DNA from 3 places in the Pontibacillus sp. ALD_SL1 genome. Region 3 is predicted to be linked to each of the others. Evidence: riboswitches for the same ligand, from Rfam matches in the RefSeq annotation. Region 3 holds a riboswitch; each other region holds the start of a gene.
What was found. Region 3 has a riboswitch for cyclic di-GMP ahead of IMZ31_RS18245 (EAL domain-containing protein). Riboswitches for the same ligand answer to the same signal wherever they lie in the genome.
Positions count from the first base shown of each region.

Region 1: linked by a shared signal. The riboswitch ahead of IMZ31_RS13615 (pilus assembly FimT family protein) and the one ahead of IMZ31_RS18245 (EAL domain-containing protein) in region 3 are both predicted to bind cyclic di-GMP.
Region 2: linked by a shared signal. The riboswitch ahead of IMZ31_RS22640 (Ig-like domain-containing protein) and the one ahead of IMZ31_RS18245 (EAL domain-containing protein) in region 3 are both predicted to bind cyclic di-GMP.

Region 1 covers NZ_CP062974.1:2,661,986-2,669,296, reverse strand. The annotation lists gene IMZ31_RS13625 (type IV pilus twitching motility protein PilT) at 1-897, shown strand, start outside; gene IMZ31_RS13620 (type II secretion system F family protein) at 901-2,106, shown strand; cyclic di-GMP riboswitch class II at 2,186-2,269, shown strand; gene IMZ31_RS13615 (pilus assembly FimT family protein) at 2,350-2,784, shown strand; gene IMZ31_RS13610 (prepilin peptidase) at 2,853-3,605, shown strand; gene pilM (type IV pilus biogenesis protein PilM) at 3,628-4,608, shown strand; gene IMZ31_RS13600 (hypothetical protein) at 4,639-5,223, shown strand; gene IMZ31_RS13595 (hypothetical protein) at 5,213-5,968, shown strand; gene IMZ31_RS13590 (SPOR domain-containing protein) at 6,123-7,124, shown strand; gene IMZ31_RS13585 (glycoside hydrolase family 18 protein) at 7,281-7,311, shown strand, end outside.
Region 2 covers NZ_CP062975.1:633,811-641,121, reverse strand. The annotation lists gene IMZ31_RS22665 (DNA cytosine methyltransferase) at 1-461, shown strand, start outside; gene IMZ31_RS22660 (hypothetical protein) at 517-702, opposite strand; gene IMZ31_RS22655 (hypothetical protein) at 765-1,094, opposite strand; gene IMZ31_RS22650 (hypothetical protein) at 1,182-1,469, shown strand; gene IMZ31_RS22645 (hypothetical protein) at 1,539-1,754, shown strand; gene IMZ31_RS22640 (Ig-like domain-containing protein) at 1,789-2,916, opposite strand; cyclic di-GMP riboswitch class I at 2,947-3,029, opposite strand; gene IMZ31_RS22635 (hypothetical protein) at 3,296-3,511, opposite strand; gene IMZ31_RS22630 (hypothetical protein) at 3,644-4,438, opposite strand; gene IMZ31_RS22625 (apurinic/apyrimidinic endonuclease family protein) at 4,635-5,414, shown strand; gene IMZ31_RS22620 (hypothetical protein) at 5,541-5,861, shown strand; gene IMZ31_RS22615 (hypothetical protein) at 5,940-6,314, shown strand; gene IMZ31_RS22610 (hypothetical protein) at 6,404-6,877, shown strand; gene IMZ31_RS22605 (hypothetical protein) at 6,955-7,311, shown strand, end outside.
Region 3 covers NZ_CP062974.1:3,684,400-3,691,710, reverse strand. The annotation lists gene IMZ31_RS18265 (SGNH/GDSL hydrolase family protein) at 1-817, opposite strand, end outside; gene asnB (asparagine synthase B) at 1,185-2,690, shown strand; gene IMZ31_RS18255 (DUF2188 domain-containing protein) at 2,793-2,990, shown strand; gene IMZ31_RS18250 (FAD-dependent oxidoreductase) at 3,359-4,885, opposite strand; gene IMZ31_RS18245 (EAL domain-containing protein) at 5,142-5,852, opposite strand; cyclic di-GMP riboswitch class II at 5,988-6,066, opposite strand; gene IMZ31_RS18240 (glycoside hydrolase domain-containing protein) at 6,234-6,881, opposite strand; gene IMZ31_RS18235 (LysE family translocator) at 6,986-7,311, shown strand, end outside.

The sequences.
Region 1 (7,311 bases), 1.0 Mb from region 3:
ACATTGGGGATGGCGAAAGCGATTCTGTCAGAAACACTATGGGATACGTTTAAAGATAAAGGAGAGGTCGACTTCTCCTACGGAATCCCTGGTGTGTCACGTTTTCGTATTAATGCTTACCACCAACGGAATTGTGTATCACTAGCTGTTCGAATTGTGCCGACAGAAATCCCTACACTAGATGCCTTACATATGCCTAATGTATTAAGAGAAATTGCTGAGAAACCTCAAGGGCTTGTGCTCGTTACTGGACCTACAGGAAGCGGAAAGTCAACAACGCTTGCATCCATGATTGATTACATGAATAACTCGATGCGTCGACATATTATTACACTCGAAGATCCAATAGAGTATTTACACTCTCATCGGTATTCCATTATCGATCAGCGGGAAGTAGGGTTCGATACGAATAACTTTGCCAATGGCTTACGTGCTTGTTTGCGTCAGGATCCTGATGTCATCCTAGTCGGAGAAATGAGAGATTTAGAGACAATCTCGACAGCTATTACAGCTGCTGAAACAGGACATCTGGTATTAGGGACACTTCATACAACCGGAGCAGCAAGCACCATTGATCGAATTATCGACGTGTTCCCACCTAATCAGCAAACGCAAGTACGTATTCAGTTAGCTAGTGTCCTTCAATCCATTGTGTCACAGCGCTTGTTTCAGCGTAAGGACAAGAAAGGGAGGCGGGCTGCTACTGAAGTTCTTATGAATACGTCTGCTGTTAAGAACCTTATCCGGAATGAGAAGATTCACCAGATTCCTAATATCATTCAGACGTCCAAAGCCCAAGGCATGCACACTCTTGATTTTTCTGTCCGTGCTTTAGTGGAGGAAGGGGTTATCACAACAGAAGCGGCCGCCCCGTTTTTAGAAGAGAGGGGGCAATAGAGAATGGCTTACTTCAAGTACAAAGCTCGTACACCTAAGGGGAAGATGAAGGAAGGACGTATAAAAGCTGACTCTAAGCGAGAAGCTGTTGGGAAATTAAAAGAAGAGGGGATGACCGTTGCAACCATTAATGAGCTGAACAGCATTTTGTATAAAGATATACAACTAGGGAGTCAGGTGAAAAATAAAGAATTTGTCATTTACCTTCGCCAGTTTGCGACGTTGCTTGAATCAGGTATATCGCTCATTCAATCTACTTATATTTTAAAAGAACAGACATCTAGTAAAGCACTTCAGCGAGCACTCACCCAAATAGCAGAAGATCTTGAAGGAGGTCTTTCCTTCTCTGATGCGGCAGAAAAGCATCACAAGATTTTCCCCGATTTATTCGTCAATATGGTTCGGGCCGGTGAAGCTGGAGGGAACCTTGATGAAATCCTTGACCGGCTTGCTGGTTATTATGAAAAGCAGTACGACACACGACAAAAGGTCATTTCAGCTCTCGCATATCCGGTCGTTGTGTTGGTTATTGCCATTGGGATCGTGATCTTTTTATTAAGCTTCGTCGTGCCCAGGTTTGCGGATATGTTCCTGTCCTTCGGAGGCGATATCCCTCCGATTACACAATTTGTGATGAGTTTAGGGGAAATTTCACAGAGCATGTGGTGGTTGTTTATCGTAATTCCACTTCTTGTTTATGGGGGAATTCAGTATATGAAACAGTACCCACGATTCTCTTATGGACTCGACCTTGTGAAATTAAGAATTCCTATCTTTGGTCCTCTTATTCAAAAGGCGGTATTAGCTCGTATGACACGGACGATGAGCTCATTATTTAATAGTTCTGTACCGATTTTACAAGCGGTTTATATCACAGAGCGTATTGTCGGCAATAAAGTTGTCGAATCGGTCCTGAAAACGACAAGAAAATCCCTTGAAAAGGGAGAATCCATGGCAGCTCCGATGCAAAAGCACTGGATCTTTCCTCCTCTTGTGACTCAGATGGTTTCTGTTGGGGAGAGCTCTGGTTCTTTAGATCATATGCTAGGGAAAGTGGCTGATTTCTATGAATCTGAGCTAGATTACGCAACAGATCGGATTAAAAGTTTAATAGAACCTATAATGATTGCTTTCCTTGCCCTGATCGTCGGCGGGATTGTAGCAGCCATTGCCATCCCAATGTTCTCTATTTTTGAACAAATTGGGTAAATGTGCTAAATTCATAAGATAATAGTGGTAATCATGAGACGGATTTACTATAATGGGTGTAGATGATTACACGTATGAAGATACCACCGGAAGCGACGAAAGGTTGGCTGTATATGGGCACTTAGCCACCCTGGAGCGAGTAGTGCAACCGACCGTACATAACAACAGACATGTTCATGGTGTGGTCGTTTTTGTAATGAGAGTTTCATAATTATTTATTATAAAAAAGGGGAGAACAGACTCATGTTAAAGAAGTTTCGTCAATTGATGAACAAAGATGAGAAAGGTTTTACGCTTGTTGAACTACTTGCAGTTATTGTTATTTTAGGGATTATTGCGGCGATCGCAGTGCCTAGTATTGCTGGAGTTATTGAGAATAGTAAGAAAGATGCAGTGGTTAGAAGTGCTGAACAAGCATTGGAAGCAGCTCGATTAAAAGCGCTATCTGAAGATGACTATGATTTTACAGCATCTTTCGCTACTCTGGCTTCTGACGATTATTTAGAAAATAATACCTTCACTGGTGGCGTGAAAGTAGAAACTGACACTAATGGGGACGAAAAATACAGTGTATATGTAAGTGGTGGAAACGGATATTCACTAGGAAGTGAGTCCGCATATAAAACTAAAGATCAAATAATTAGAGATAATGTCTCAAAGATTACAACTACGGATTGATAACTTATTTATACCCCTGTATTTACAGGGGTGTTTCTTTTAGAAAAAAGTAGAAGGTGATAGATAAATTGTATACTTTCAGTTATGCGATTGTTTTTACTGTAGGGTTGGTTTTGGGTTCTTTTTTTAATGTGGTGGGTTTCAGAGTACCGATTAAAGAGATGAATAGGAGTTCTAGATCTCAGTGCCCAAATTGCAAATACACATTAAACTGGTATGATTTAGTGCCGATACTTTCCTACATAACCATAAAAGGCAAATGCCGCAAATGTAAAACGAGTATTTCACCCCTATACCCGATAGTCGAAGCGGCTACGGGATTTTTGTATGCTTATAGCTTTATACGATTTGGCTTCTCCACTGAACTTATCGTTGCACTCCTTTTCACTTCGTTACTCGTTATTATTACAGTAACCGATCTAAGCTATATGCTTATTCCTAATGTAATCCTACTCTTTTTCTTACCGCTTCTCATTATTGGTAGAATTGCTTCCCCTCTTGACCCATGGTGGGATTCGTTAGCGGGAGGGGCGATAGGTCTCATTTTAACAGCCATCATTATTATTGCTAGCAAGGGCGGTATGGGTGGTGGAGATATGAAGCTGTTTGGTGTCATTGGCGTTGTGCTTGGATTGCCAGGAGTGCTGTTAGCTTTTTTCTTATCTACTTTATACGGATCTCTCATAAGTGGAGTGTTGCTTTTGTTTAAAAAGATTGATCGGAAAAAGCCAGTTCCATTTGGACCCTACATTGTGTTAGGTGCTTTAACGAGTTATTTCTTCAAAGCTCCTATTATTGATTGGTACCTTCACTTATTCTAATCAGAAAGGCAGGTGACTGAGTGTGTTCAAGCTTAGAAAGTCAAAAGAGCGCATTAACATTATATTTAAAGACCATGTACTCCGATATATAGAATGTGACACTCCGGAGCTAACGGGTATAGTGGATTGCGGAGAACGTTATCTGGAAAGTGGGATTATAGAAGAAGGTAAGATCGTGGATGCAAGGAAACTCTCTTCTATTATTGAGGAGTTGGTTGAAGAGAAAGAGTGGCGTAAGAAGAAAGTATACTTTAGCGTGCCAGATGCCTCCGTTATTATTAAACCGTTTCATATTCCGAATGATTTAAAGACGGCTGATGAGGTAAAGGGATACTTGTATATGCAGATCGGTGAAGGGTTGCATCTTCCTTTTGAAGAGCCCGTATTTGATTATGTCGTGTTAGAAGAGAAGACGAATATGAACGAAGTGCTCTTGTTTGCCTATCCGGAATCACGGGTTCGGGCTTTTGAGTCAGTTCTATTAGATGCGAATACGAAACCAGCTGTAGCGGACCTGACTTTTTTGTCTTTATACCGTTTATATTATGATTTGGATCATGCCCGTTCAGAGGATCATTTACTGTCCCTTCAGTGGAATTTGGATGGTGTCGTGTTAACGGTTTTTCATAATTGCCATCCTCAATTTACACGTTACATGAAGAGTGGATTAGATCCTAACTTGTGGGAAGTACCGGTTGAAGGGGATACAGACGTACGTTTTACAGGTGATGATCAAGAAATCGAGGCCTATATGGAGGAACAGATGAGAGAAGTCGAGCGCATTATGAACTTCTATCGCTATTCTGTCACAAATGGCGAATCCGCTGTTACAAATCTATTAATCTCAGGTGATTTTCCTTTGTTACATAAAGTGTATGAAAAGTGCCAGCGCGATTTACAGTTGAACGTAAAAATGATAGACTCTAAAGAATTTTCAATAGCCGAAGACGGAGTCATTCCATTTCGATATTCAGAGTCCGTTGGCTTAGCCCTGAAACCATAGGCGGGTAGACGTTAGGGGGATCGAAAGTCGATGAAGGTAGAAATAAATTTACTTGAACAGAAAGAGAAACAAAATTTGGTGCCTTATTTAATGGCTCTTGCGACTGTCCTTGCCATTCTCTTCATTTGGCTCCTCCTTTACATGGACAAGCAAAAAGCTTTAGATGAAGCAGAAGATGTGAATAGTCAAATTCAGCAAGTGAGAGTAGCGCAACAGGAGTATCAGGAAGCGCTGAAAGATGAAGTTCAGACCAATCGTCTTGAATTGCAGCGTTCTGTTGAGGCATTAGAAAGCAACCTTTTCCCTGCAGTCTCACTTCTTGAGCGAATGGTCTCGTTGTTGCCAGAGCGTGGATTCTTTGAGCGCTACGTCTATGTTCGTCCTCAATCGCTGCTTCTTTATGTTCGATTCGATGACTTTCAGGATGTGGCAGCTTATACAAATACGCTAATTGAAGAAGATTATGTGGAAAATGTGTCGGTCCAACAAATTACGTCGAACGTACTCGAGGAAGATTTAGACCCCACTCAGTATAGACCGAGATATGTGGCTGAATATGAAGTGACACTTAATAAAGACCTATGGGAAGAGAGGGGGCAGGACGATGAAGATTGAATGGAGACGAATACATACGATTGTTGTCGTTTTACTTGTCATCGTCTTTCTCGCTTTTTACTGGATTGTTCACTCTCTCTATGTAGATCCAGCTCTTCAAGAAGTCGACCGAGTGAAATCTTCACTTAATAATGAGGAAAGAATACTCAATTCACTTGCCGATCAAAAAACAGAGCAGCAGGATCTTACCTTAAAAACGTCGCGAGAATTGCAATTAAAGCTCCCGGTTCTGCCTGTTCAGGACCAAGTCATTCTGGCTATAGAGCGGGCTGAAAACGTGTCTGGAACATATATTGAGTCAGTTGTTCTAGATGGTGACGAAATGATAGAAACAGGAGAAAATGAGGGTGGAGATACGGTTGAACCGACCAGTGAAACAGAAGAAGAAGTGGCAGAGGAAGCAGAAGAAGCATCAGCTGTTGATTCCCCTCCTGTTATGCCATCGGTGAATGCACTTACGTACCAAGTCAACGTTCAGGCAAATAGTTTCAAAGATTTAACACTTTTTCTTGAAGAACTAGAACAGATTCCTCGCCTGGTAAGTTTTGATGAGATCGAGTTTCAACCAAATGAATCTACTACTGATGAGGGGGAACAAGTTTCTTTTCTTGTAACCTTTTCTGCATTTTATGAACCTGATTTAAGCGGATTGCAAGATGAACTTCCCCAATATCATTATCCTGAACCCTCTCAAAAAGAGACGCCATTTGAAGATGATGAGGATTTATCCGAGGCTGAACAATAGAGCCATGCACACCCTTTCAATATGAAAGGGTGTTTTTATGTCTTTTTGCCAAATCATGGCGAAAAGACGAGAACCCCAGATGACAGAAGTCGCCTTTCTTTTCTCTAGTCGTGTGATAGATTGAAACAAACTAGTAGAGAAATGAGGGGAGCATGTGGACAAGCACAATAAGATCTCCGTTCGTATTAATGGAGAAGATACGTATCTTGACCGGGACAAAGATGTGAAGGAAAAGAATGTTACAGATGAGTTAGTCGTCGCCAAAGAAGAGCAGGCGTCTGCGATAGAGGAGTGGATGGAAGAGCAAGAAAAGAAAAAGCAGACTGATGAGGATGTAAAGGAAAAGCTACCCGTTTATGAGCGGAACTATTCTCCTAAGAAACGATCGTTTTCTCTTCCATCTGAAATGAAGCAATTATTAATTGCTGCAGCTTCAGCCATTCTTGTGGGAACACTCATCGGTTTTATTATGATTCGAATCTTTGGTGGTATTGAGGGTAGTGCTAATGGTGGGGCTCAGCCTGCTATGCCAGCGCTTCAGCCGGGAACTTCTCAAGGTCAGGGGGGAGTAGCGGGTAATGGGAACGCGCAAGCTCTTTCATTTCCTGGGGTTTCTGCCTTTGTTGTACAAGCTGGGATCTTCTCAACTGAAGAGAAGGCAAAAACGTGGGCTAGCAATTTATCTGAAAAGGGGTTAGAGGGTTATGTCTGGCCTAGGGATGGACAATTTTATTTATTTGCAGGCGTAGCTTCATCTAAGGAGAATGGAGAGAAGATAGCTACGTATTTAAAAGACCAAGGATTTGAAACTTTCGTGAAAGAGTGGCATGTAGGGAGTGGCGACAAAAAGGTAGCGCAAGCTGAAGGGACATGGATTCAATCTGGTGTGGAGGCGTGGAAGAATGTATTGCCAGCCACAACGTCCTTAATTGAAACAGGTTCAGGATCTGCTTCTGAATTAGCAGCTAAGGTTGATGCTTGGGAGCAAGCGATTCCAAATGAAGCTTCAGAGAGAACAGCTCCAATCCAAGAAAATTTTAATCAATTTAGCCAAGCAGCCCAAGCATTTGAACAGAATAAAAGTACAAAAAGTCTTTGGGATATGCAAACGAGTATGCTTTCTGTATGGCATGCTTACGAACAATATCTGAAGTAAATTGAAAAGGTGCTCCCTGTGAGGGAAGCACCTTTTTATGCTTAAGCTTTGTTCATATTGAGAATCGTTAAACATGATCGGAACTAACACTTAAGTAAGAGTGCATAATAAAGCCCCCTTTGTAGGTATCCTAACGGTATCGGAGGAGGCTTTACTATGATTCGTTATGTGTGTGCCGGGCTAGTGC
Region 2 (7,311 bases), on a different replicon from region 3:
CCATTCCTTCCATCACGCTTCCGAATCTTACCGAGGTGAACACGGTTCGTGACGCCTTTTACGGAACAGCTGGCGTGAACGGTCAGGATTTATATTTCAAGCCAACCGAAAAGACTTTATCGCGAATGATTCATGTTCCCCAAGGTGGAAATATTCAAAGCGTCCCTGTTGAACTCCGAGCGAAAAAGAAACGGTTCAACAACTACTGCCAACGTCTGAAATGGGACGATTTCGCTCCGACCATCACACATGTTCAGGATGATGTGTTCATTCATCCCGAAGAGCACCGTTATTTGTCTGTAAGAGAAACAGCGAGACTTTTCAGCCTGCCTGATGATTTCACGTTTACAGGCAGCCTGACCAGCATATTTGAGATGCTTAAGAATGCAGTGGATTATCGGGTCTCTCGTTTCTTAGCCAAAACGATCAAAGAACAATTGAATGCAATAAAGCTGCCTTAAGGGCAGCTTTTGTTTTTCTATTTACAAGAAAAAAGCGATAGTTGGGTATCGCTTTTTAGTAGTTTTGTATGTTTGAGTCGTATATGAATGTTTCCGCCGACTCTAATTGTTTCTCTTTTTTTAGCATCTTTAAATCACCTTCTTTGTACACCTTCATTATCTTTTGTTCCTTCTTGCTGTATGTGAAGAGCGTTTTGATCGCTCGTGTTTTGTTCTTTGCTTGTTTCAACAGATTTATCATGTAATTGTCTCCCTTTTTGTTTTTGATTACCCTTATGATAATCAGGAATTTCAATTTGTCATCTACTTTTCTAAAAAAAAATGCACTAAATCTATAAACCTTGGAAAATCTTCAAATTCACGCCCAATCGGAATTTCCTCCTCTCGTAACGCCGATAAACACCCTAAATCATGAACAGCCGCATAGAAAAAACGCCCGAACAACGCACGGTCGTTCTGAAACAACTCCTTCATTTCTCGTTCTGGATCAAAATAAGACGGACTTACAGCAGGAACAAAACAACAGAGACAATGGAGCAATCGTTCCATTTTATCAATCTCACTATCCGTGAACCCAAGCTCCCTTCCTTTTTGGAACCACCTTTCCCGATACGCCCGTCTGATATCTTTCATACCAACACCTCCCCTATTATCCTATGCATCTTTCCTCTTCTTTTATGAAAAGGGATCGAGTAAGATAAAGGTGGAGGTGTTTTGCCTATGAAAATCAAATCAAAAAAAGATATAGCTCTCTTGTTAGAAGACTTCCCTCGATTCACCCCGTTTGATGAGAGAGGAAAGAAACACTACCTTGTTTTTCATGACAAAAAACGAGGAGGAACCTGGACACTCATGCAATACAGGGACGGCGTCATGACACGGCACGGAAAAGGGGAAGGATATTGTGATCAGGGAGAAGAACGATTGTATGAAGAGGATCAAATGAAGTTCCTGTGGGAAAATCGAAAAGCTGTCAATGCCGTGTTGCCTTCTTTATTAGAAGTGTAAAAAAAGCGTTTTCTTTTTCGCGAGATTGGTATTCGTGTTACCCTAAACCAAAAAGAGGGAGCTGATCTCATGACCACGGTTGTTTGCATGATTTCTGTTGTAGATGAGGACGGGGTTCATTTCCAATCACAGCAAAGGTATCCTGCAACGAGAGTAGCTGATATGATGATTATATATGGCGAACGATCAACCCTAGGCATTGAGTACAGTGATCAAAACGAATGGTATAAATCTCACTTTTCTGTCCTTGCTAAACAAGAAACGCCGCTTTTACAGGTCGTCTGATGCAAAAAAACCGATGAGAAATCATCGGTTTTTCTTATCCCTTAATCCAGCTCAGAATCGATTCAATCATGTCATTGAAAGCCTGAAGCGCTTTTTTAAGAACACCTATTTCCTCTTCCTGTGCTTTCAATGTGGATTGATACTTTTCGTTCTTTTCTTTCTCTTTTTGAATTTGTTCTTCTATCGTTTGCTCATAATCCGATTCTTTTTGATCAACTTTTTGTTCCAACTCTTTTTTTGTTTTTTCATTTTGGCTAATTTGATCAGCCAATGCTTTATTGGAAGCAATCAGTTCTTTCAATTCTTCCTCTTTTTTCTTCAGTTCTTTTGGTGCGACAACCTCTTTTTTCGCATCTGTTGGTTTATCTTTCACTTCTGCCTTCTTATCAGCATTCGCTTTAGATTCTTCTTTCTCCACTTCTTTCTTTGTTTCTTCTTTTATATTCTTATCTTCAGCCTGCGCATAAAATTCCTCTGTATGAAGGTTATCGATCACATCTCTTGATGTGTTGACCTTGACGGGTCCTGTATAAGGCGTTCCTGTAACCATTACAGTCGTTTCGTATGTATGGTTCCCCCATTTCGCTTTAACGGTAGCCTTCCCTTCCTTTTTACCCGTTATAACAGGTCTGTTGTTCTTCATTTCAACAGCAGCAACAGAAGGATTGGAAGAAGTCCACGTAGCCTGTCCTGTGACTTCTTCCTCTAACGAAGAGTAAGGATAAGACCCGATTAAATAAAATTCCTCTTTCACATTTGGACGTAACGTTAAATCAGATGGGTAGATTTCTGCTTCCATTTCTGGAACCGTTACAATAAATGATGGAGATGATGCCCCCACGTTTGCCTTAATCTCCGTTTTTCCTGGTCCGACTCGTTCAACAACCATACAGTCTCCCAGGCACTCCCGTAAAACAGCCACACTTTCATCTTCTACCGTATACGTGACGTCTTTTGAGATATTATCTCTTGATCCGTCTTTATATCCGTAAAGAACAAGTGTAGAGCTGTCTAATCTGCCTAGTTCAATTCCTCCGTTCTTAGCCCCCATCCCAAGTTTGAATTCATATCCGTTTTTCAGAGCGGAAGCCGACGAAGGTAAAGCTGAAAGTGCCAATGATAGAGCTAACCCTGTTGCGAAAATCTTTTTGATCATTTTCATATTTATCACCTCTCCTTTTGAAAAAATTCTTCTGGTAGCCAGACGAACGTAGGTCTCCCCTTAGTCTCTAGGCTTTGCGTCCTGACCTTTCGATCAGTTTGCCTTTTTCAAAAAGAATGGTAGGTCTTACGGGGTGTTGATACCATATTTTTGTCTGCTGTGGGTAAAAAAACGATGTTTTTAAAAAGGTATGTACGACAAAAAAAAGGATGCGATGCCCCACCCTTTTCTCTAAGCATATTGTTTCGCGTTTTCTTAGCGCATTCTCTAAAACGGCGAAGAAAAGTCGTTTGTATTTATATGAATTACTCCAAGAACTCCATCAACCACGTATATTGCTCTTTGAAATCTCCTATAAAAATAAAATTCCGTCAAGAACTTAACCTTCTAAATAGTGATACGCTTCTTTCCAACTGTTGAAAGATTTAAAATTAAGATGGTGTAGCCCCTCATTATAATTTTCTGGATCACCTTTAATAACTCCAACAATAACCTTCTTGTTTCTGCTACCTTGCAGTCTATATTGGGGGTTTTGGTTTAGTAAATCACTGTATTTATTTTCTTCTAAAATCTTATTTCTTAATTCTTTTTTCATATTTCAACATCTCCCTTAACTAGAATATTCAACTTGCAAGACGAGAACAAACAGAAATTTGTATATTTAGCCCTATCGCTAACTAAATCCCTGCTCTCAACCACTTGTACACAAAACGCGACCTTATCGATTTTACGCATATTTTTTTGTTTCTTTGATTCGTTCTTCGAGACGACGATTATAAGCCGTTCGGTTTTGTATAAACCGATCGATTTTATGAAGATCATCAACCGTGTTTTTCATGATGAGTTCTACATCGAATTTTTGGATATCCTGGTACATTTCAATATTATTTTTCAATTCACGACGCTCTTTTCGTAAATCCCGATACCACAACATCGCATAATACAATGTAATGGCGTCGCATTTGTCTCGGAGGAGTTGCTTTTCCAGATTTATGATTGCTTCTCCGACACGATTCAAGCTTTCTTTTTCAAGGGTTTTCTCTTTCTTTATATCCTCTTTAAACGAGTGGAAGACCCCTTCTGAAACTTTGACCATTTCTAGCAGCTTCTTTCTGAACTCTTTATAAGCAATGGATAATTTGGGAGGATTTTGCTGAACGAGGATGGTCCTTTGGGTTGTATTCTTAGGCATTTTTCTCGATCGTTTATAGGCATACCATCTATTCAAAACACTTTGAATTTTGTGAACCCTCCTCACGACATTCCCTTGTCCTGAACAAGTCTTTTTCAAACGCCTCGAAAATTCACAAGCTTTTTGAATGGTCGGCCCTTCCCAGTTTTCTATCGCATGAACAACCTGGAAATAGTCATTCCATTCCTCTGTTTTGCGCAAGTTTTTGGATTCTTTCTCAAGAGCGTGTACCATCTCTTCCCCGCGCTGAACCTCTTCCTCATATTCACCAGTTTGATTAAACCGATCAAGAAGACATTCTAAGCTGTAACACATTCCATCCGTTATCACTAGACTTCTTCCTCTCTGGAGTGTTTTCCCTATTATAAGGCGAATGTTAAGCAATTGCTGAAATCTCTATTATTTAATCATTCGGAGTTGCTACTAAGTTTTTATTTGGAGCTCGGGCTCAAAAGCGAAATACCCTTACTCACCCCTTGATTCCTCCTATAAAACTACTATGATTCGATAAAAAGGAGGGATCGCTATGAGCGTCAGCCACCGAGTTAAATCGTCAACAAGCGAAAAAGCGGTTTTAAATCGTTTGCTTTTCTCACCCTGCACATTCGAGTTCCATCTCACAGAACAAGATTTAACCCCAAAAGGAATCCTTCATCTAGAAAAGATGATCACCCTTGTTCAGAGAGAAGGAGCACGTGTTTATCTTCATCACCCTATGACCTACAAAGGGAAACCTCAACACATCCTCTCCCCCGATCTAGAAAGAAAAACCTATTTTCAGTGGAGCACAAAACAATTGGTGGAGATATCCAGGGAATATCAGACAAAAACCGTGCTGCACGGCAATTACCATGAATCGACCCCTATCCCAATTAACGAGCGTAACACAATACAATTATATGAGGAGTTGCAAAAGTATATGGAACGAGGACGTGACCATCTTTTGTTCGAAGACAGCACCTCGGGATTGTTTTCCTACCAAAACAAAGATCTCATCAGCACTGTCATCACTCCTCTTAAGCTCCCCCTCGTTCAGGATTTAAGCCATTCTTTTATCGCGGTAAGAGGAGATCAAAAGCGATTTATCGATCTCGTTCATAGGGTGCATCCTTATGTTCAGTACTATCATGTAGTGGATAGCTTTGGTGAATACCACGACAGCCTCACGATCGGTAAAGGGAAAATCAACTGGAAGGCCGTAAAGCCTTACATCATAGAAAGAGATTACATATTCGAAGTCGGGCTGCGAGATTTTGACCGATGTGACGAAATGGTTGAAAGCGCTTATGTATTTCATAGGATCTAGTACGTTTTTTCCGAAGTGTTATTCCCTTTTCTTTCTTGACTATCGGATTTAGGTCCCTATAATAAGACCGTTTTACACCTCTGTAAGTCCTGACTCAAGCAGGCTTGAGCAAGAAAGGGGTCTTCTATGACGATGTTTTCTACTTTCAAGGATCACTCTCACATTCTCCCACTCCGAAACGCTTACAAGAAAGCTTCAGAAGAGATTGAGAAAGCAAGCGGACTTTACTTAACGCTTAATCCATCTACAAACTCTCTTATGATTTCGCTGCCCGAACACCTCGAACATCCCCTCGTTCAATCAATCCTGACTGTGTTCTTTGACCTGTCTAGTGAAATTGAACGAAAAGAGAACGCCTTTCACCTAAAGGGGTACCACACTCAAAATGCCCACCTGGCGCTTATTCTCCTGTCAGAACTATCGTATCCAAGACACGTTGTATCGTAATAAGGCGATCCTGTTCGCCTTTTTTTACGCCCTCCCTTCCCGCCGTGCTACACTGATAAAAAAGAGAGGTTGATGAAGATGGAAAACGAATGGATCTTAACAGACGATGGCACGGTTCCCCAGTGGGTGAAAAAGGAAACTGAAAAAGAATTTGATGTTCTTGAAATTGTTCCTTTTTATGGGGATGAGGAAGAAGCCTCTTATACGATCAAATCCATCTATGTGGATTTATCTGATTACTCTGACGAGGAAATCCTGAACGAAATCAAACCGTTTGGATATGAATCAAAGGAAGAAGTCCATGAAACTTATAAAGAAGAGGCCAACAGAATTCTAGCCGAATGCATCGCCGAAAATATGACAGAAGAGGACCGCGACAACTTTTCGGAACATGAAGTGAAAGAATTCATGAAAAAAAACTACGGAATCACGGTAGATTGGAAATTAGAGTAACCAAAAAACTCCTTTTAAGAAGGAGTTTTTTTGCTTGCCTTGACTATTTATCTCTCATATATATAAAGGGAAAAAGAGGAGGCGATATTATGAATAAATCAAATACACTTATAGCATTATTAATAGCTGTACTCATCGGCTTGTCTACTGCATTTGCTGAAACCTATACGTACTCTGTTACGATTGAAGAACCAGTGATTGGAATTGATGTAACAGCTACGAACGCAGACAACTCAACAAAACTATTGTCCCAAACCACGTTGAATACAAATCAAATCAATATATCCGACACCATTCAAATCGACAATACGGGCAATACTGCAATTGATGTGATAGTAGAAAATCAATCAAATAACAGTTTGAGCTCTATGGGTAGCGATGCCTACCCTAATTATTACATTATGACGTACAGCGGTACACGATTATACGAAGATACACCAGAAACGATCACAACGCTTAACCCTTCAGATTCCTTTTCTGATACGTTGGATATCGAAATTGGGTGGGACACAAATCCTGGGACTTATGAATTTGTTGTAGAATATACAGCGCAAGCTCAATAGCGATAAAGCAGGATGACATAATAAAAAAGGGAAAGCCCCCTCCTTTTACTAATGAGTAAAAGGAGGAGGCGATTTTTATGAAAAGAATCATACCTTTACTTTTCCTTATATTCTTTTGCACCCCCGCCTTAATAAACGCGGAAGGTCTGCGGTTATCGCCAGCAAAAATCACGTTGAATTCTCCTGTTCCAATTGGCGTGAAAACCCATTTGCAAACGTATACGGTATACAACGACTCCGACCAAGAGAAAGTTGTTTCCATAGAGACAGGCAGCGGAATTTTTTCTGACAAAGAGAAAGTACTCATCCCTCCTGGCAACACTGACACATTTTCCGTTTACGCCATATTAGATTCGAAGGACGCCTCATCAGAACCTTCCACCAAAAAGGTAACTGTCCGTACGAACTCAGGTGATTATTCTGGCATTCGGTTA
Region 3 (7,311 bases):
ACCCTCTTAAATTTGGATGAAAGTTATCTTCGTAATAAAGGTCTTCAGTAGAACCACTAAATAAATCTTTAATTGGAATGTAGTTCACATTCGCATATCGGTCGACAACATCTTTACTAATACGATTCCAATCGTAAATAATTTGGTCAAGCTCAGGAATATCACTGAAATACTGTTCGAACGGGTTATACAAACCTACAAGATAAATATGGGCGTCCTTATTTTGAGAGCGTATCGTTTTAAATATAGAAGATAACCGATCCTCGTATTGAGGAAGTTCACTCTCGAAATCTTCATAAGCAAGAGAGGTGAAGTTGTTTTTGACAATTTTCATAATATCGTTTGCACCGATTGTAACGACGATTACATCGGCTTCTTGAAGGGAGGAGGAGATCTCCTCTTCTTGTAGTCGGTCTAGTAACTGATCTGTACGATTACCTCGCTTACCAAAGTTCTTAATCTGAAAATCCTGATTGTTTTCTTGTAGTGTTTCTTCAATAATCCCTACGTAACCACCATTTCCTGATGAATCACCTACACCTTGAGTAAGTGAGTCGCCAATGGCCACAATATTTATGTTGTCTTCCACAAAGATTTCTTTTGCACCCTCTAAAACGGTAGAGACCGCTTCTTTTAGTTCCTCAGTGATGGTTTTCTCTTCCTCTGGCTTTTCTCCATCCGCTTCTTGGATAGGGAACTCTTGAGGCTCCTCACCGTTAAGAGAGGAATCACTAACTTTTGATTCGTTACCAACCCAATAGAAAAGAATAATAAGGAAACTGAATAAAAATATAACAGTTAACGCAATTCGTTTCACGTCGATCACACCTGACAATTATCAATTGTACCGTATCATAACACGCATTCCCCATTCTATATAGTGTAAATCGGCTATATATTATCTATATTATATGAGAAATGATTCATCTTTTTACATACCTTTTCGAACCAAATTTAAAAAAAGTTGAGGTTATATAGCACATTATTAGAAAAAACGGGTATATCTCTTTAAATACAACCAAATAAGACGATCTAATCGTAACTCATCAAAAAAATAGGAAAGATCCGTTGGAATTATCCTAAAAATAAAAAAATGAGGGATTGTCCAGTATTTGGTTCTTTTAAGAAGAGCTTATATAATAAACGTCATATTCAAAAATAAACAGTAGAGGTGACCTAATAATATGTGCGGCATATTCGCCACAACAGGACATGTAGAAACGAATAAAATGAAAGAGATTCTAGAGAGTATGAAACATAGAGGACCTGATGAAGGAAAACAAGTTCCTTTAGAAGGCTTCCATATTGGACACCAACGATTATCCATTATTGGATTAGAAGATGGTATTCAGCCCATATCTAACGAACAGCAGTCAAAATGGATCGTGTGTAATGGTGAAATTTATAATTATTTAGAATTGAAAGATGAGTTAGAGCAGCAAACATCATTTTTAACCCATTCCGATAGTGAAGTTGCGTTAAAATTAATTGAAACAGAAGGGGTTAAGAGTATAGAAAAGCTTGATGGTATGTTTGCATTCGTCATAGTTGATGAGCTGACTGATACATTCGTTGCGGCGAGAGATACATTAGGAATTAAGCCTTTATATTACGGGAGAGATGATGAAGGGAATTATGTGTTCTCTTCTGAATTAAAAACATTATATCTCGTTACAAATGATGTGCAGGAATTTCCTCCTGGAACTTATTATACGCCAGAAACTGGCTTTGTAAGATATAGAGAGATTCAGCATCCAGACCAAACCGCTCAAACGACGCGTCGTGAAATGACAACAGCGATACGAGAAAAGCTTGAACAAGCGATAGAGAAAAGGCTTCTGGCAGATGTGGAGGTTGGAGTGCTCTTAAGTGGTGGATTAGATAGTAGCTTAATTTCAGCGATTGCTGCAAAGAAGGCTAAGGAGCAGGGGAAAACGGTGAAATCGTTTTGCGTCGGCTCAGCTGGAAGTGAAGATATCGAGCGTGCTCGTGATGTAGCTAAAGCAATAGGTTCAGATCATTATGAATACATATATACACAAGAAGAACTAATAGAGGCCATCCCTCATGTCGTATATGCTTTGGAATCGTACGAACCTTCTTTAGTAAGAAGTGCCATCCCGAATTACTTTGTGTCAAAGCTTGCCTCAGAGCATGTTAAGGTAATTCTCTCTGGAGAGGGAGCTGACGAGATATTTGCTGGCTATGAGTATATGAAGCAATTCCAAACGACAGAATCTCTTAATGAAGAAATCATTCGAATCATTAATACCCTTCATAATATTAATTTACAACGTGGGGACAGAATGAGCATGGCGCACTCCATTGAGCTGCGTGTTCCATTCTTGGACTTAGAATTAATTGAAACGGCTTTACAAATTCCATCTGAACAAAAGCTTCATACGGCAGAACAAATGGAGAAAACCATCTTGCGAGAATCATTTGATGGAGTATTGCCGGACCAGGTATTGTGGAGGAAAAAGGAAGAATTCTCAGCTGGTAGTGGTGCATTAGACTTGCTTGAAACCTATGCCAATGAAACAATCTCCGATTCAGAATTGGCTCGTATGAACGAAGCAGCTCCAGTTGAAATCCGTAGTAAACAAGAAGCACTGTTTTATCGTTATTTCATTGAGTATTTCCCGGAACAATCCGCTCTAGAAACCGTAGGTAAATGGGCTACTGCATAGCAGATTTTCTAAAGCATACTCATTTATTCGGATAGATGTTTTATACGCTTCGAGGTTGGGAACATATAGGTATAACCCAACACAAAAAAAGGAGCGATATACATGAGAGAATACACAGTAGCACCCAACAAAGATGCAACAGAATGGTACGTAAAAGTGGAGGACGTAGCTCCGACTGACAAGTATGAGAAGAAAGATAAGGCTATTGAGAAAGCAGAAGAAATGGCCCAAGAACACAAACCAAGCAAGTTGTACATTCTTGATAAATATCATGAGATTGAAGAAGAGCGCTCATTCTAAGCTCTACCTTTATCTCGTAAAAAAGAAGCTGCCATATGGCAGCTTCTTTTTTGTCTTGGCTCTGTTAAAGTTTAATGTTGTTATTCTTTATAACAAGCTTGTTCAATAATAGGTCAGGATTGTTGAAGACTCTAAGCTGAGAGAATGTTTCCGTTAGCTTTAGTTCAGAGTAAGGTGGGCCTGGAAACCACTCGCTTCCCAGCTCCCTGCAGGAAAGCGAGTTGTCCCCGAGCAAGCCCAAGCACTCATCAAACGTAACGGGCCTATCCATACTAAAATATCTCATCTCCAAGTGTTCCGCATAAGGCGCCTTATATGAAACAAATCAACACTAAACAGTAAGACTCTTATGTGCAAGGCCGATTGTATTACTCATCTAATCTTTTTAGCGGCTTGTCAGCGGGACCTTCTAGGACCGTTCCATCATAGGAGAAGCGTGAGCCATGACATGGGCAGTCCCATGACTTTTCTTCTCCATTCCACTCAACTTCACATCCGAGGTGTGTACATGTAGTATCGACAACATGTACGTTTCCGGATTCATCTTTATAAGCACCGGCTTTTTGAGCATGATGAATGATCGTTGATCCCTCTCCAGGATGTAGATCATCTACAGAGTGTGTATTGAAACTTACTTTACCTTTTAGAAATTGTGAAGCAACATTCGTATTCTGGGTTAAGAAGTGCTTGATGCTAGGGTCAGCATAAAAACGTGTAGGCGTAAACAGATCCTCATAAGGATTCTCTTTCTCATGAATCAGATCTTTAAGCAATAAAGCAGCTGCAGTCCCGTTTGTCATTCCCCATTTCCGATATCCAGTGGCGACAAAAATATTAGAATGACGGGAAGTTAAATGGCCGATATATGGCACTTTATCCATTGTAATTAAGTCTTGTGCCCCCCACTGCTGTAAAGTTCCAGATAGATCAAAATGCCTGCGTCCGAAATTCTCTAAAGCATCAAAATGTTGTTTTGAAGAATTGCTCTGACCCGCTTTGTGGCTTTCTCCACCTAGTAATAGATAGGTTTGATCTTTAAAGGATGTCGTTCGTATAGAGCGCTTTGGTTGATCTGCACTTAAATACATTCCCTCTAAAGGTTGGTCCGTTTTCGCTGCTACAATATAAGAACGCTCAGCATACATGCGGCTAAAAAAGAAGCCTTTACCGTCGTAAAAAGGAAAGTGTGAAGCTGAAACGATCGATTTACAGGTTACTTTAGCTCCGTTTTTTGTAACAATTTTAGGCTCGGTTCCTTCTTCTACATCGATAGCTACAGTCTGCTCAAAGATACGGACATGCCTTTTCGTCATTTCTCTAACTAAGTGTTGTAAGTAGGAAAGGGGATTGAATTGCGCTTGATTACGCATTACAATTCCTTTCTTTATAGATAGATCAATTGGAAGGCGATCAATGATTTCTCCTTCTATACGGAGCATTTCATAGGCTTTCGCTTCTTGTTCGATCTTGTGATTATTTTCCTCGCTAATACCGTAAATATAAGCATCTTCTGTTGTGAATTGGCACTTGATCTCGTCCTTCTCTACCAAGTTCTGAATAAATTCTAGCGCTTCCTGATTAGCGCGGTAATACTTCCTTGCTTGTTCTACTCCAAAGTGGTGAATGAGCTCATCATAAATGAGGTCATGTTGAGCAGAAACTTTTGCGGTAGTATGACCTGTCGTACCGTGTAAAATTCGATCAGCATCTAGTAAAGCTACACTCATCCCTTCTTTAGAAAGCAAGTAAGCAAGGGTAACACCGGTAATCCCTGCTCCTACAATTCCCACATCCACTTGAATATCTTCTTTAAGCGATTCAAACTCAGGCAAATCCGTTTGCTTCATCCATAGGGTTTTTTCATTGGCTAAATGGGCATTTGATTTACGTGTCATCATGCTCCTCCTTGGCATTTGTACTATTATTTACTATGCCGTGGAGCGAGATGAACTATACGATGAAGACTGCAGGAAGATCAATAAATTTGGCACTGTTCATGTTGGTTGTTGATTTTTAATTCCTCCACATAAGAACTCTTCTAGCAACGGACTATGTCTCAGCTTCGATCTTTCTGCAACTCTGCTTTATAACCAAAACAAAGACCACTGATTGGTAAGACAATTCAGTGGTCTTTTGGATGGTGTGGATTTTTCAACCGACTACAAGAGCTTGAGGCTTGCCGATAAAGTACCCTTGCGCTATATCAATCCCGATCTCTTTGGCTAACTTAAGGTCATCTTCTGTCTCAATTCCTTCTAATACGACCGTTGTATCCCCTTTAAAATAATCGGTGAAAAGGGAGACCAGTTTTTGCTTCTTATCACTTGTAGCTAATTCTGTTGCAAAATAACGGTCAAGCTTCAAGTACTCTGGTTCCATTTCAACTGCTTTCTTTAATGAAGTAGCCCCTTGTCCGAAATCATCGATCGCAAATTTAATCCCCATCTCTCGTAACATGTTAATACGAATAGGAAGGAGGGGAGACTCCCACATGGCCTCCTCTTCCTTCGCTTCATTCATTTCGAAAACGATAGATGGAGCAGGAGAGGAAGAGACTTCTAGAATGGAATGCATAAATCGAATGAAATTGGGGTGAAGAAGGGTAGACATGAACATATTTAGAAATAGTTTTTGATCGTTAGGTTGATTAGAATAATGCGTGAAAGCTTTCTCGATCGACATGGTATCAAGTTTGTAGAGAATGTTAGATTGCATAGCGATTTTAAAAAGTGTTTCAGGATTGGATTGAATAGTGGAGCGTAGTAGAGCTTCATATCCATAAATAGCATCATCGGCCAGGTGATGAAGGGGCTGATAATTGTGAAATAAACGGTTTTTCTGTAAAAGTTCAAAAATATTCATAAAATCCCCCGTGTTCAAATGGTTGTGATGGATCACGTTCTATTAATCTATTATTAGGGTGAAACGAAATCACGAAAATAAATCAATGTTCATGCCAAGGCTTTTGAAGCTAAAAAAACCCCATTGAATAAGATCAATGCGGCCGGTTGCGCTACTAGCTCGACCAACCATAAGCGCCCAAATACAGATTGGTTTCAAAGCTTCCTGTCGTATTATGTAGGAACTAGTACTATTATCATAGCAATATTTGCTTAGCAAATAAAGGTTAATAATTTAAATTTTTACACAACTTGAAAGCGAACTTCACATTTTTAATGTGCGAGGTGTACGAATAAAAGGCTAAGTAACCATTTAACGATTGGTCCTTAGCCTCATTCCTTTTTACCATAATAAATTGAGAAGGCGGTCATTTATGAGGTTGGTGTTAATGGGGCAAGCTTGGGCGTCACGACCATATTGCCACCCCCATACATTTGATTTGCAAGAAAGTTTAGCAGGTGTATATTTCGGTGCTTTACGTGCTCTTGTAACTCCGGTTACCGGTTCTGCACTGCAAAGGACGGACTGTGCAGCCACTTTATGATCCTTTGAGGCTGCCTTGCAAAAAGCTTCATTAAATTTTCCTTTTGTAGGATTACAAGAAAATCCGGGTTGATACCCTGAAGAGTACATACCTTCCACGTACCCTCGAATCCACGACTCATCAACTTTAAAGGACTTGTCAACGTTCGCAAACAGAACCTTTCCTTTAGGGAAGTTTAAACGCCTGGCATGAAAAACAGCGTTTTGAGCAATGACTTTTCCTTTCCTATACCCTGTGGCCTCTGTGAAATTATTGTAAATGGCCATAACTTTCGTACCGCTACTATGCAATCGTTCAATTTCTGAGACAGTTAATCCTTCCGAAACCTCAGGGACAGTTGATAGGTAGCGTCCCCAGTATTTGGGCTTGCCGTAATTCTTTAGTACACAGTCATATAAATCTTTTGTGGCTTCTTGTGTAGAATCCACACCCCATTGATAAGCCATGTTGTTCTCCTCTCTGTAGCAGAAAAGTATTCCAAAATGATCTTTGACCCGCTAATATAGAACCTACATACATACTATTCAAAAGAAGAAAGTAGGTGTTTCACTTGAGTATTTATCTTTTACTATCGTTTCTAGGAGCTGCTGTCGTGCTTACATTGATGCCTGGTCCTGATAATCTATTTGTGTTAGCCCAAAGCATTTCTCAAAATAAAAAAGCAGGCATTGCTACAACATTTGGATTATGTACAGGGATACTAGTCCACACATTAGCAGCCGCTATTGGAATCACAGCTCTTGTCTATCAGTCTGGGCTAGCTTTTATGGTAGTCAAATATGCTGGAGCGGTTTATTTATTGTATTTGGCATGGCAAGCGTTCAAAGAAGAAGGAGGAGATCTTCGGGTTGAATCTAAGCAAGCACTTGAGTATAA